Regions from separate parts of the Viridibacillus sp. KH_047 genome, predicted to be linked through region 4. Evidence: riboswitches for the same ligand, from Rfam matches in the RefSeq annotation. Region 4 holds a riboswitch; each other region holds the start of a gene.

Region 1 (3,175 bases), 1.9 Mb from region 4:
AGAAGTAAATCAAATTGCTGAGAATACAGCAATGAGTACCGAGCGTTCAGCAGCTTCTGCAGAAGAAGGCTCTGCTTCAATGCAAGAAATTACAGCGTCAGCGATAGAACTATCTCATCAGGCAGATGAGTTAAGAAAAGTAGTTGGGGAATTCAAAGTATAGTGTTCCCATAAAATGACTTGCAAACTCTAATGAGATTGCAAGTTTTTTATTCCCTCTATTGATTTCGCTTTATTAGAAATTACTAAGTTCATACCATTATCCCTGCAAAGCTACACCTTATCAAGACAACCTTACATAGTAATAATTAATAAGCATCAGATACTCTATGTAAACAAAAATGACCGGAGATAGATATTATCATTTCTCTCGGCCACTTACATATTTACATATTCATCATACGTTTTATTACCATGTACTTTGCAGCCGAAAAGATAACATTGAGAAACATAATATGGCTCGAAGAAAATCCTAGGACGGTAGCCTTTTAAAATTCGACCAATCAGTGTATTATATTTTTCATTTGTATGTTGCAAGTCCATAATAGATTCTTCAAGATTTCCCTCTATCCACTCTTCATCCATTGCTTTTGCTTTACTTTCTACAATTTCATCAGTCGTTTCTGTTTTCATCTGGTCTATAATATCTGCGGCTTCTTCTACCCTACCTAATTGAATGAGTGCATAAACATAATGTTCTACCCAATCATACGATCTATCAATTTCTCTCCACCCTATTTCAAATAGAGGTATCGCTTCATCAAAGTAGTTAATTTGTGCATAAAGTTCAGCTACGTTTACGCCACCCATATAATTTTCATCATCTGGATTAACTTTTTTCAGCGTATTAAGTACCGAATCGTGATTGTCTAACTGTAGGTATGAAACCATTTCCGCGTATTTCAAAAAATCACCATCAGTTGCGGACTTTTTATAATGTTCTGCTGCCTTTTCAAAATTGTTCATATTAAAATATGCTGCTGCTAAGTTCGCATGTACTACTTCAGTATCTTTCATCTTTAAAGCATATTCTAAAATCCTGATGGCTGAAATGTATTTTTCCATTCGTAAATATATTTCACCAAGTAAAGCAAAAGGAAAATAATGCTTCGGCTGTTTTTCAATTGCTTCAGCTAAAAGTGGTAAAGTTTTGTAATATTCTTCTGTATCTCTAATATAAAAACATGCTAAGTTATGGAGTGATTGTATATCTCTTTTTTCCATTACTGCTTGCTCTAGCATCATTTGAGCTTCGTCAAATTTAAATTCTAATAATAACTGATTAACAGCTATGTTATTTAAATTCATCTTGTCACCGTCCAATTCAACTATGCAATAATAGCATATTCATATAAAAATTGTACCACTTAAAGAAATTTATAAACTTTTCAAATTAAATTTGCTTCATAATAAGGTTGATATTATTATTTCCACATGGTAAAATTTCATTATTATTAACTTTCAAACAATTTAATATACTTACTTATCAAGAGAGATGGAGGGACTTGGCCCGTCGATATCTCAGCAACCACCCAAAATGTGGCAAGGTGCTAATTCCAGTAGACGTAGTCTTGTAGATAAGGAGATTGACTTCATATTTTGAAGGCCCTCTTCCTTAGAGGGCCTTTTACTTTTTTATAAAGGATGATGACATGATGACAAACAAAAACATTGCGACACAATTAGTTCAGCTCGGAAATCATACCGATCCCAAAACAGGTGCTGTCAACACACCAATCTATCTTTCAACTGCCTATACTCATGATGGGCTTGGTCAATCAACTGGTTATGACTATACACGTACAAAAAATCCGACACGTACCGTCCTAGAAGAAGGTTTTGCTAAATTGGAATCTGGTGATGCAGCTTTCGCCTGTAGTAGCGGGATGGCAGCTGTTCAGTTAGTTCTATCCCTATTTAAATCGGGTGACGAAATTATTTTACCTGAGGATATCTACGGTGGCACATACCGTTTACTCGGTCAATACCAAGAACAATATGCAATCAAATCTCATTATGCAAAATTTTCTTCTGTATTAGAGGTTGAAGGTTTAATTAATGAAAATACTCGAGCTATTTTCATTGAAACACCAACCAATCCATTAATGCAAGAATTTGATATTGAACTTTATGCTAAGCTTGCGAAAAAGCATAGTTTATTATTAATCGTTGATAATACTTTCTTAACACCTTACTATCAACGTCCAATCGAGCTAGGGGCTGATATAGTTCTACATAGTGCAACTAAATACATCGGTGGTCATAATGATGTTCTAGCTGGTCTTGTCGTAAGTAAAGGTAAAGAGCTTAGCGAAAAACTATTCACAAACCATAATGCTGCTGGTGCAACACTGGCTCCAATCGACTCATGGCTACTGCTACGAGGATTGAAAACATTACACCTTCGCATGAAACAACATACCGAAAATGCTAAGCAAATCGCGGCTTATTTAGAACAAGAACCTTTAGTAAAAGACGTACTGTTTGCTGGTAAAGGCGGAATGATTTCCTTCCGTTTACAAAAAGGAGAATGGGTTGGTAAGTTTTTAGAAAGCTTGAAATTAATTGTCTTCGCCGAAAGCCTGGGTGGTGTTGAAAGCTTTATCACATATCCGACTACACAAACACATGCGGATATTCCTGAAGCGGAACGTATTGCTCGCGGTGTTGATGACTCCTTACTTCGTTTCTCTGTCGGTATTGAGGAAGCAGAAGATTTAATAGCGGATTTACAACAAGTTTTTTCTATCTTAGAAAAAGAGGTGTCATCATATGAGTTCAATTAATGAAAATATTGAAACAAGTTTAATCACTGCTTCTACTCGCGGTGATTACGAGCAAAAAACAGGTGCAGTTAATGTACCAATATATTTATCATCTACATTTGATCAGGAGCATTTCGATTCCTTTGGTCCATATGATTATAGTCGTTCTGGTAATCCAACTCGTGATGCATTAGAGAAAACGATTGCTGAACTTGAAGGGGGTACACGCGGATTTGCATTCTCTTCAGGTATTGCAGCCATCGCCTCTGCCTTTATGATATTAGAAGCCGGCGACCATATTGTTGTGACATCTGAAGTGTACGGCGGAACATACCGTTTTGTAACACAAGTGTTAACAAAATTTGGCGTTGAGCATACATTTGCTGACTTCTCTGATTTAACATCAGTAG
Region 2 (3,175 bases), 1.9 Mb from region 4:
ATCAATCGTATGCAAGCGATCACTAACAAAAAAATAACATGTCTCTCCGTAGATATTAGTCATAAAGAAGATTTAGAAAAGGTATTTCAAAACTATTCAATAGATAGTGTCATTCATTTAGCAGGTTCCAAATCTGTTTCAGAATCTCTCCACAACCCAATTAAATACTACTCGCAAAATTTAATAAGCACAATCCAGTTAGTCGAACTAATGAATAAATATAAAGTGCGTCAACTTGTTTTCAGTTCATCAGCAACTGTTTATGGCACCCCAGAACAATGTCCTATCCCTGAAACGGCATCCTTAAATACAACGAATCCTTATGGAACAACAAAGTTAGCTGTTGAAAATTTCTTATATGAATTTGCACAAGCCAATTATTCTTTTTCAATAGTTTCATTACGATATTTTAATCCCATTGGAGCACATGATAGTGGGATGATAGGAGAAGATCCTTTTTCCGTTCCGAATAATTTGATGCCTTATATAACACAAGTGGCCACGGGTAAATTACCTTTTTTAAATATCTATGGAAATGATTATCCGACGCTTGATGGTACCGGTATTCGTGATTATATTCATGTAGTAGACTTAGCAAAAGGTCATGTAAAAGCGTTAGAAAGTTTAAAAGGAAAGTTTGGATGGAGAGTATTTAATTTAGGTACAGGCGAAGGGTATAGCGTCTTACAAGTTGTAAAAACATTCGAATATGTTTCAGGTATTCCAATTAAATACCATATTTGCGATCGGCGTGAAGGTGATGTTGCCATTAGCTATGCAGATGTGACAAAAGCAAAGGAACAACTGGATTGGGTAGCAGAAAAAACATTAGAAGATATGTGTAGAGATGCTTGGAGATGGCAAAGGAATAATCCAAATGGTTATAAGGTAAGGAATTTAGCAGAAAATCAGTTGTTATATATAACTGATTTGTAATTATTGCATAAAAATGGAATATATTTTATACTGTATTAAACATACTGAATTACCCGGATTTAAAATACTTTTCTAAAGCCCTGTAGGAAAACTATGAGGGCTTATTTCCTATCATTAAATTGACAGAAATATTTGCTTATCTGACAATTTAATGATAGGATTAAATTAACTAAATATTCTTATCAAGAGAAGCAGAGGGATAAGGCCCTGTGAAGCTTCAGCAACCTCTGATTCAATCAGAAAGGTGCTAAGTCCTACAAGACAATAGTCTTGGAAGATAAGAAACGAGCGTGTTAAGTTAGCCCTCATTCTTATCCAGAGAATGAGGGCTTTTTATATGCGTCTACATAATAGACAAAAGGGAAAAGGAGAGAAGTAGCTATGCCGATTAATATTCCAAAAAATCTTCCGGCAACGGAATTACTAAAAGAGGAAAAAATCTTCGTAATGGAAGAGGACCGTTCAAAAAGCCAAAATATTCGTCCTTTAAATATATTGATTTTGAATTTGATGCCAGAAAAAGAGAAGACCGAGCTTCAATTATTGCGTCTCCTAGGTAATACACCTCTTCAAGTTAACGTAACGTTCTTAAATACTGCGACTTATGTTTCGAAAAATGTTAGTAAAACACATTTAGAATCATTTTATACGACGTTTGAACATGTTAAGCACCGACGCTTTGATGGAATGATTATAACGGGTGCACCGATTGAATTAATGGAGTTTGAAGATGTTGATTTCTGGGAAGAAATCGTCAGTATTATGGATTGGACTAAAGCAAATGTCACATCTGTTTTACATATCTGTTGGGGTGCACAAGCAGCACTTTATCATCATTATGGTATTGGTAAATTCCCACTTCCGAAGAAATGCTCAGGAATTTATGATCATACAATCACAGATCCAACTGTGAAGCTTGTTCGTGGTTTTAATGACATATTTACTGCACCACATTCACGAAATACATCAGTATCTATCGAAGCAGTTGAAGATCATCCAAAGCTCAAACTATTGTCAGCCTCTGATGATGCTGGAGTATTTATCGTCATGTCAGAAGATGAAAAGCACATCATGATTACCGGGCATTTAGAATACGATGCTCATACATTGGCAGATGAATATTCTCGTGACGTTGCTAAAGGGTTGAATATAGAAGTTCCACAAAATTATTTTCCAAATGATGATCCAGCTAAGCAACCATATAATACTTGGCGTTCACATACTCACTTATTGTTCTCTAACTGGTTGAACTACTATGTTTACCAAGAAACACCATTTGAGTGGGAATGATATAAAGAAATGATCTATTCTATTAGATAAATGGAATAGGACTTTTTCTGTTGAGTGTAGATACTCTTTATAAGTAAAGACCATTTTCTATTAAAATCATAAGGTAAGCACCTTCGAAGCATACTTTATGCTATGATAAATGTAGTTTATCTCGAAGGGAAGACAATTAATGAACTCACCTTTTACATTTATTCATACAGAACCAAAAAATATGGATCCAGCTAAAAAATACCCAGCTATTTTCTTATTACATGGGATGGGGAGTAATGAGCAAGATTTACCTGGATTAGTAGCTGATTTTGAAGATAGTTGCCATATCTTTAGTTTACGTGGTCCTATTACACAAAAACCCGGTTATGCTTTCTTTACAATTCAAGGTACAGGAGAACCAGATCGTCCAGTATTTGATAAAGTAGTTCATTTTATCCGAGAATTTATAGATGAAGCTTCTTTCATTTATAATATTGATGTAGAAAAAGTTGTATTAATGGGCTTTAGCCAAGGAGCTATTTTAGCTCAATCACTAGCCTTTGTTTTAGGGGATAAATTAACAGCTGTTGTCGCTTTAAGTGGTTATATTCCTGATTTTGTGAAAAACGAATATCATAAGCAATCAGTGGAGCATATGCCAATTTTCATCTCACACGGTGAATATGATTATGTTCTTCCTCATCAATGGGGCGTCGAAAGTAAAGACTTCTTAGAGTCGTTAGGTGCAGCTGTCACTTTTAAGAGCTATCCAGACGGTCACGGTGTTACACCAGCTAATCACGTAGATTTAGTTACTTTCTTAAAAGAACAAATTTCTTAACTAAACTATAAAAGATACATGCAAAATGATGCACTGTCCTATAAATATGAGACAAATAAAAACACCTTTCGTTGAAAAAGGGTATCCTACCTTAAATAATCAACGTGGAGGTGTTTTTTTGTTGGTAAGAGTAAGTTA
Region 3 (3,175 bases), 1.8 Mb from region 4:
AACAACCCTTACACGCTTTCTACAGAGGCTGATCGTATGGGGTACCGCTTTGAAGGGCCAGTGTTATCAATGACAGAGAAATTCGAATTATTATCAGAGGCTGTGACGTTTGGAACAGTTCAAATCCCACCAAATGGTAAACCGATCATTTTAATGGCCGATCGCCAAACAACTGGTGGTTATCCGAAAATGGTTCAAGTCATCACAGCTGATCTAGCTAGTCTTGCACAGTTACAAACAGGTGCTAAAATCAGGTTCGAGCTCGTAACATTAGAAGAAGCTCAACAAGCATTAATATCTAAAGAGCAAAAAATAAAAACTATCGCTACTGCTATTCGCTGTTCTGCAAAGCTTACTTAACATGTAAGAAGTATTGTCCAACAAAATACAGCAGTACAAAGAGAAAGAGCATGTTTTGAATGAAGATTATTCAAAACTTGCTCTTATTGTTTTATAAATTTTTGTAAATAAAATAATGATCAATATACTTATAACTCTAATGTCATAAATGCACTATTCGGATCGTCAATGTAATTAGAGAATGGCTTACAATATTGAAAACCATTTTTCAAATACAGCCTCTTAGCGGGTTCAAAAGCCTCCGTTGCACCTGTTTCTAAACTTAATCGATTATAACCACGGTGCCTAGCCACTTCAATAACATGCTCAAGAATACTTCTTGCAACGCCTTTTCTTAAATATAATGATGAAGTACGCATTGATTTTATTTCACCATGGTGTGCATCCAGTTCTTTAAGTGCTCCGCATCCAACTAATGCACCTTCTTCCCATGCACTCCAGAAAGTAATCTCTGGCTTTTTCAATTCCTCTATATTTAACGCATGTATACTTTCAGGTGGAGAATTTAGTGCCATACCTTGAAGATGCTCCTCCAATAATGCCTTAATTTCATATCCTGATAAATCATCAATTCTAATATCCACAGAGTTCACCTCTCAGTTTCTATTATTCATTTGCAATGAGTATTTAAGGTAGAATAGCAAATGAGCGCACAGGGAAACCAGAAGCCTTCTCAGGTTTAGGTACGATGTTAAAGATGACCGCCCCTTTTGCGGGTAGCTGGTCTAAATTAGTTAGCAACTCTACTTGATATGTATCTTGTTCCAATACATATAGTTCACCTAGTAATGCATTGTTTTGACGATATAAAATGCTAGAGTCCGTATCAAATGTTTCATGCCCAACTGCTTTAATATGACGCTCTTCAAACAAGAATTTTAGTGCATCTACCGACCATCCTGGTGCATGTGGATCTCCCTCTTTATCAAAGTTATTAAATGCTTCAACATCAGGCCAGCGTTTGCTCCAATCCGTACGAAGAGCAACAAATGTACCTGCCTCAATTTCACCGTAATCGGCCTCGAATTTCAAAATATCTTCAACTGAAATTGTGAAATCATGATTCTCTGCTGCATCTTTAGAATGATCTATTACAACGAGCGGCAGTGCAAGCTCTTTTAACTCTAATTCTTCTAAATAACGAGCATTACGAACAAAGTGGATAGGTGCATCTAAATGAGTTCCATATTGTCCAGCAAACGAAAAATTCTGAGCAAAAAATCCATCATCATGTGAAAATAGAGTTGTTTTTTCCAACCCTTTAAATGCGTTGAAACGTGGTGTTTCTGCTCCAAAAGTATGTGTTAAATCGATCCATTTCTTTTCTTTTAACGTTTGTAGTGCATTGATTAATTCTGTTGACATATCCATCACCTCATCATTTTTTTAAACAAAAAAACCTCTTCTTGATAAGAAGAGGTTGGCGATACGTCCATGCACTCTTCTTATCTTCAAGCATACGCTTCTGGAATTAGCACGGTACATCGTCCGTTGCTGAGATTTCACAGGGCCAGTCCCTCCACCTCTCTGGATAAGAAAAAAGTTATTTTGTTGATTCTTAATTTACAACTTTAGAAATCTATTGTCAATAAAATTTAGAAAATTCTTTATAATGTATGATTGTAATAATCTATTATGATAGCTTTTCATTCTACAATAACAGCGTAAGATGTGATTGCCAAACGCTATCCACAGGCTTTGTAAGGGTCTCTAGGCCCCTCTCAGTGTATGTTTTGCTGTAACTGGCTTAAATGGTCCTCATAACAATAATCTCGCAATAGGCGGTTAAAATCTTTACAATATTCTTGTTAAGCTTCGTCTACTATTAGTAGCATAAATAAATTATATGAATAAAAATCATATAAAAAAGGTCACCTCAGTGTATATGGCGACCTTTTTGTATAGCTTTCTAAGTATATAAGACACTTCCCTAAATTCTCGATACATACAATTCATGTAATTTTTCGGAAAATTCATCTGTCGGTAATGGCTTACTAAAGTAATATCCTTGTGCAAAGTCACATAGGTTTTCACGGACGATATACAATTCATCTTCCGTCTCTACCCCTTCGGCAACCACCTGCATACTCAATGCATGCGCTAATTTGATAATAGCAGCCACCATTGCGACATTACTAAGCCCTGTTTTTAAACCATGGATGAACGATTGATCGATCTTCAATATATCAATTGGAAACTGATTTAAATAGCTGAGAGAGGAATAACCTGTTCCAAAGTCATCAATCGCGATGATTACACCCAGTGCTTTTATTTGATTAAACGTTTCAATTAATTCCTCTGTTTGATGCATTAAGCTCATTTCAGTAATTTCCAACTCTAAATTTTTAGCTGGTAAACCTGTATCTTGTAATACTGCTCGTAAATTGTGCACAAAATTTCTTTCTTTCAAATGTATAGGCGAAATATTAACTGAAATACGAATATCAAACCCATATTCATCAAGCCACTTCTTCATTTGTTTACAAGCCCTTTTCAATGTCCATTCACCAATAGAACTAATCAATCCGCACTCTTCTGCAAAGGGTATAAACTTATCTGGAGAAATAAAACCGTAATCCTTATCATACCAACGAATTAAAGCTTCCATTCCGATTAATTGATTTGTTTTTAAATCGATTTTCGGTTGATAATAAAGTTGAATTTCATCCTGAATAATAGCATGACGGAGTTTAGTTTCTAGCAGCAGCAATTGATTATGAGTACTATTCATCGTGTTTTTATATTGTATGTAATTGCTAGCTCTATTCTTTTTAGCTTCAATCAAGGCGACATTCGCACATTTTATTAAGTCCTC
Region 4 (3,175 bases):
CGGCTTTATTTTGGAGACGGGTGCGGATTCGATTGTTGCGCGTCATTCAAGTGTTATGCCTTTAGTAGAAGACTTAGGGTTACAAGATGACCTTGTATATAATGGTACAGGAATTTCGTATATTTACACAAATAATACATTGCACGCGATTCCAGCAGACAGCGTTTTTGGCATTCCTACAAGTATAGAGTCCCTTGAAAGTAGCACATTAGTTTCGGCAGAGGGAAAAAAAGAGGCGTTAAAAGATTTAGAATTGCCTAATGAACATTTTACAAAAGATAGCTCAATCGGTGCTTTCTTAGAGTATTTTTTAGGAAAAGAACTTGTTGGAAAGCAAATAGCGCCAGTATTATCAGGGGTATATTCAGGGAAATTAGATACGCTGACAATGGCTTCAACATTACCGTATTTACTCGATTATAAAGAGCAGTACGGAAGTATTATTAAAGGGTTTGGCGCACATAAAGAAGAATTTCAAAAAGCAGCAAATAAAAAATTCATATCCTTTAAAAATGGATTATCTTCTTTGTTTAATCGTTTTGAGGAGAAGTTAACAGACATTACAATACTAAAAGGCGTTTCAACAAATCATATCGAAAAAAGCGGAGCCAAATATAAACTGACGTTTCATAATCACGAAGCAATTGAAGCTGAGTTCATCGTGTTAACAACACCACATGATGTAACTAAAAAGCTATTAAAAGATCCAAATTTGGATGAGGAATTTAATGAATTTAGCAACGCCTCACTAATTACGATTTATTTAGGCTTTGACATTCCTGACAGTCAATTACCTGCAGACGGTACTGGTTTTATTGTGTCTGAAAACAGTGACGTCAAATGTAATGCTTGTACATGGACAAGCCGTAAGTGGAGCCATACTTCAAAAGATGGCAAATTGCTTGTGCGTTTATTTTATAAAAATTCAAACCCGGATTTTGAGAATATGAAGCATTTAAGTAAAGAAGAATTAACTAAAATTGCATTAGATGATATTGCAAAAAGCTTGAAGATAAAAGCAGAGCCTACTGTTATAGATGTGACAAAATGGAATGATTTAATGCCTGTTTATCATCTTGGTCATGCAAAAACAGTAGAAGCCCTATCAACTAAAATGGCTTCTTCATATGACAATATATTACTAGCAGGTTGTTCTTATTACGGTGTAGGTATTGGACCGTGTATTAAGAACGGGAAAGAAACAGCAGAATCGATTCTAGCAAAATTAACAAGGTAGATAGAAAAGAGCTAAAGAGATACCAATTTCTTTAGCTCTTTTTTTTAGGATAAATTTTAACAGTATGTCAAACTGCTTGAAAATGCTAAATGAATTGTTACTTTAAAATGAATGAGTAAAAAGAAGGGCGAAAAAAGGGAAGTTTGATTTTAGGCATCCTCTTGTTAGTAATTGGTTTAGTATTCATTTTCTATCAACCAATCATGGGGTATTTCATTTCGAATATGTCGAAGGCAACGATTGAGCAACAAGACATAGCATTAACGATTTAAAATATACTTATAATACAGAGTTTTGCTACAATTACAAAAATACTCTTGACGATATTCTTTTATAGGGTTATGATTCTTTTAATTATTCAAACAATTAAATAAATATTTCTTATCAAGAGAAGCTGAGGGACTGGCCCTTTGAAGCTTCAGCAACCAGCCATCTGGTCAGGTGCTAACTCCAGCGGATTTACAGATTGTCCGAAAAGATAAGAAGGAGCGAATAGCGTAATCGTCAAGCCTTCTTATCCATGAGAAGGCTTTTTCATGTAGAAAGGAAGGGATATTAATGGGATTACTTGAAAAATTGCATACACAAGTGTTAACAGCTGACGGTGCGATGGGCACTTTATTATATTCTTACGGAATTGACTATTGTTATGAGGAATTAAACATTACCAAGCCTGAAGTGATTGAAAATATACATCATCAATATATTAAAGCAGGCGCTGACATTATTCAGACTAATACGTATACAGCGAATGCCATTAAATTAGAACGTTATGGTTTAGAAAGCTCAGTAAAGGAGTTTAATGAATCGGCAATCGCCATTGCAAAACGTGCTGCAGCACCAGGCGGCCAATTTGTCTTAGGGACAATTGGTGGTATTCGCGGTATTCGTAAAAGTGAAGCGACACTAGATGAGATTATAGCTGCATTAGATGAGCAGGCGGGGTATCTATTAGCTGGTAATCCTGATGGTTTATTACTAGAGACGTACTATGATTTTGAGGAACTTTCATCTGTAGTGAAACATTTGAGAAAATTAACTGATGTACCAATCATCTCTCAAGTATCGATGCATGAACCAGGTATTTTACAAAATGGCTTATTGTTAAATGATGCACTGCACCAATTAGAAGCTTTGGGTGCAGATATTGTCGGAGTAAACTGTCGTTTAGGCCCCCATCATACAATCCAAGCGTTTGAAGATGTTGAATTACCATCCAAAGCATTCCTATCTGCATATCCAAATGCTAGTTTGCTAGATTTAGAAGATGGCAAAATTGTTTACGAATCAGAGGCTGATTATTTTGGTCGTGCTGGTGTTTTACTACGTGACCAAGGTGTTCGCTTAATTGGTGGATGTTGTGGTACGACACCGAAGCATATAGAAGCTGTGAAAAAACGTATTGCTGACCTACCCCCAATTGAATATAAAGTTGTAAAGAAGAAAAAAGCAATCGAGATTAAAGAAGCGACTCCTGATCATCATGAGCCACTTCACGAAAAGGCGAAAAGAGAACGTACAATAATTGTAGAGCTTGATACACCTCGCCATCTTGATACGACTGCCTTTATAGAAGGTGCACAAATACTCAACGCAACAGGTATTGATGCTGTCACTATGGCTGATAATTCATTGGCATCCCCTCGTATTAGTAACATGGCAATGGGCTCAATTTTGAAAACGCAAAATAGTATTCGTTCCTTGGCTCATATTACTTGTCGTGATCGCAATCTCATCGGCTTGCAATCGCATTTAATGGGTCTAGATGCATTAGGTATTAATGAAATTTTAGCGGTCACTGGAGACCCTACAAAAGTGGGGGATTTCCCAGGTGCAACTAGCGTTTACGATGTCTCAAGTTTAGAATTACTTCAATTAATCAAACAGTTGAATGAAGGAATATCATTCTCAGGTAAACCTTTACGTAAAAAGGCTAAT

Evidence for each region. Region 4 has a riboswitch for S-adenosylmethionine ahead of AC3IS5_RS02165 (bifunctional homocysteine S-methyltransferase/methylenetetrahydrofolate reductase). Riboswitches for the same ligand answer to the same signal wherever they lie in the genome.
Region 1: linked by a shared signal. The riboswitch ahead of AC3IS5_RS13660 (methionine biosynthesis PLP-dependent protein) and the one ahead of AC3IS5_RS02165 (bifunctional homocysteine S-methyltransferase/methylenetetrahydrofolate reductase) in region 4 are both predicted to bind S-adenosylmethionine.
Region 2: linked by a shared signal. The riboswitch ahead of metA (homoserine O-acetyltransferase MetA) and the one ahead of AC3IS5_RS02165 (bifunctional homocysteine S-methyltransferase/methylenetetrahydrofolate reductase) in region 4 are both predicted to bind S-adenosylmethionine.
Region 3: linked by a shared signal. The riboswitch ahead of AC3IS5_RS11090 (cyclase family protein) and the one ahead of AC3IS5_RS02165 (bifunctional homocysteine S-methyltransferase/methylenetetrahydrofolate reductase) in region 4 are both predicted to bind S-adenosylmethionine.

Annotation. Positions count from the first base shown of each region.
Region 1 is NZ_CM174479.1:2,768,359-2,771,533, forward strand. Features, by position in the region: gene AC3IS5_RS13650 (methyl-accepting chemotaxis protein) at 1-163, shown strand, start outside; gene AC3IS5_RS13655 (tetratricopeptide repeat protein) at 379-1,308, opposite strand; SAM riboswitch class I at 1,481-1,584, shown strand; gene AC3IS5_RS13660 (methionine biosynthesis PLP-dependent protein) at 1,656-2,786, shown strand; gene metC (cystathionine beta-lyase) at 2,782-3,175, shown strand, end outside.
Region 2 is NZ_CM174479.1:2,264,883-2,268,057, reverse strand. Features, by position in the region: gene galE (UDP-glucose 4-epimerase GalE) at 1-936, shown strand, start outside; SAM riboswitch class I at 1,113-1,220, shown strand; gene metA (homoserine O-acetyltransferase MetA) at 1,318-2,226, shown strand; gene AC3IS5_RS11290 (alpha/beta hydrolase) at 2,396-3,037, shown strand.
Region 3 is NZ_CM174479.1:2,217,110-2,220,284, forward strand. Features, by position in the region: gene AC3IS5_RS11080 (5-oxoprolinase subunit C family protein) at 1-360, shown strand, start outside; gene AC3IS5_RS11085 (GNAT family N-acetyltransferase) at 489-944, opposite strand; gene AC3IS5_RS11090 (cyclase family protein) at 988-1,725, opposite strand; SAM riboswitch class I at 1,803-1,898, opposite strand; gene AC3IS5_RS11095 (putative bifunctional diguanylate cyclase/phosphodiesterase) at 2,291-3,175, opposite strand, start outside.
Region 4 is NZ_CM174479.1:411,779-414,953, forward strand. Features, by position in the region: gene AC3IS5_RS02155 (protoporphyrinogen oxidase) at 1-1,237, shown strand, start outside; gene AC3IS5_RS02160 (hypothetical protein) at 1,381-1,509, shown strand; SAM riboswitch class I at 1,616-1,722, shown strand; gene AC3IS5_RS02165 (bifunctional homocysteine S-methyltransferase/methylenetetrahydrofolate reductase) at 1,796-3,175, shown strand, end outside.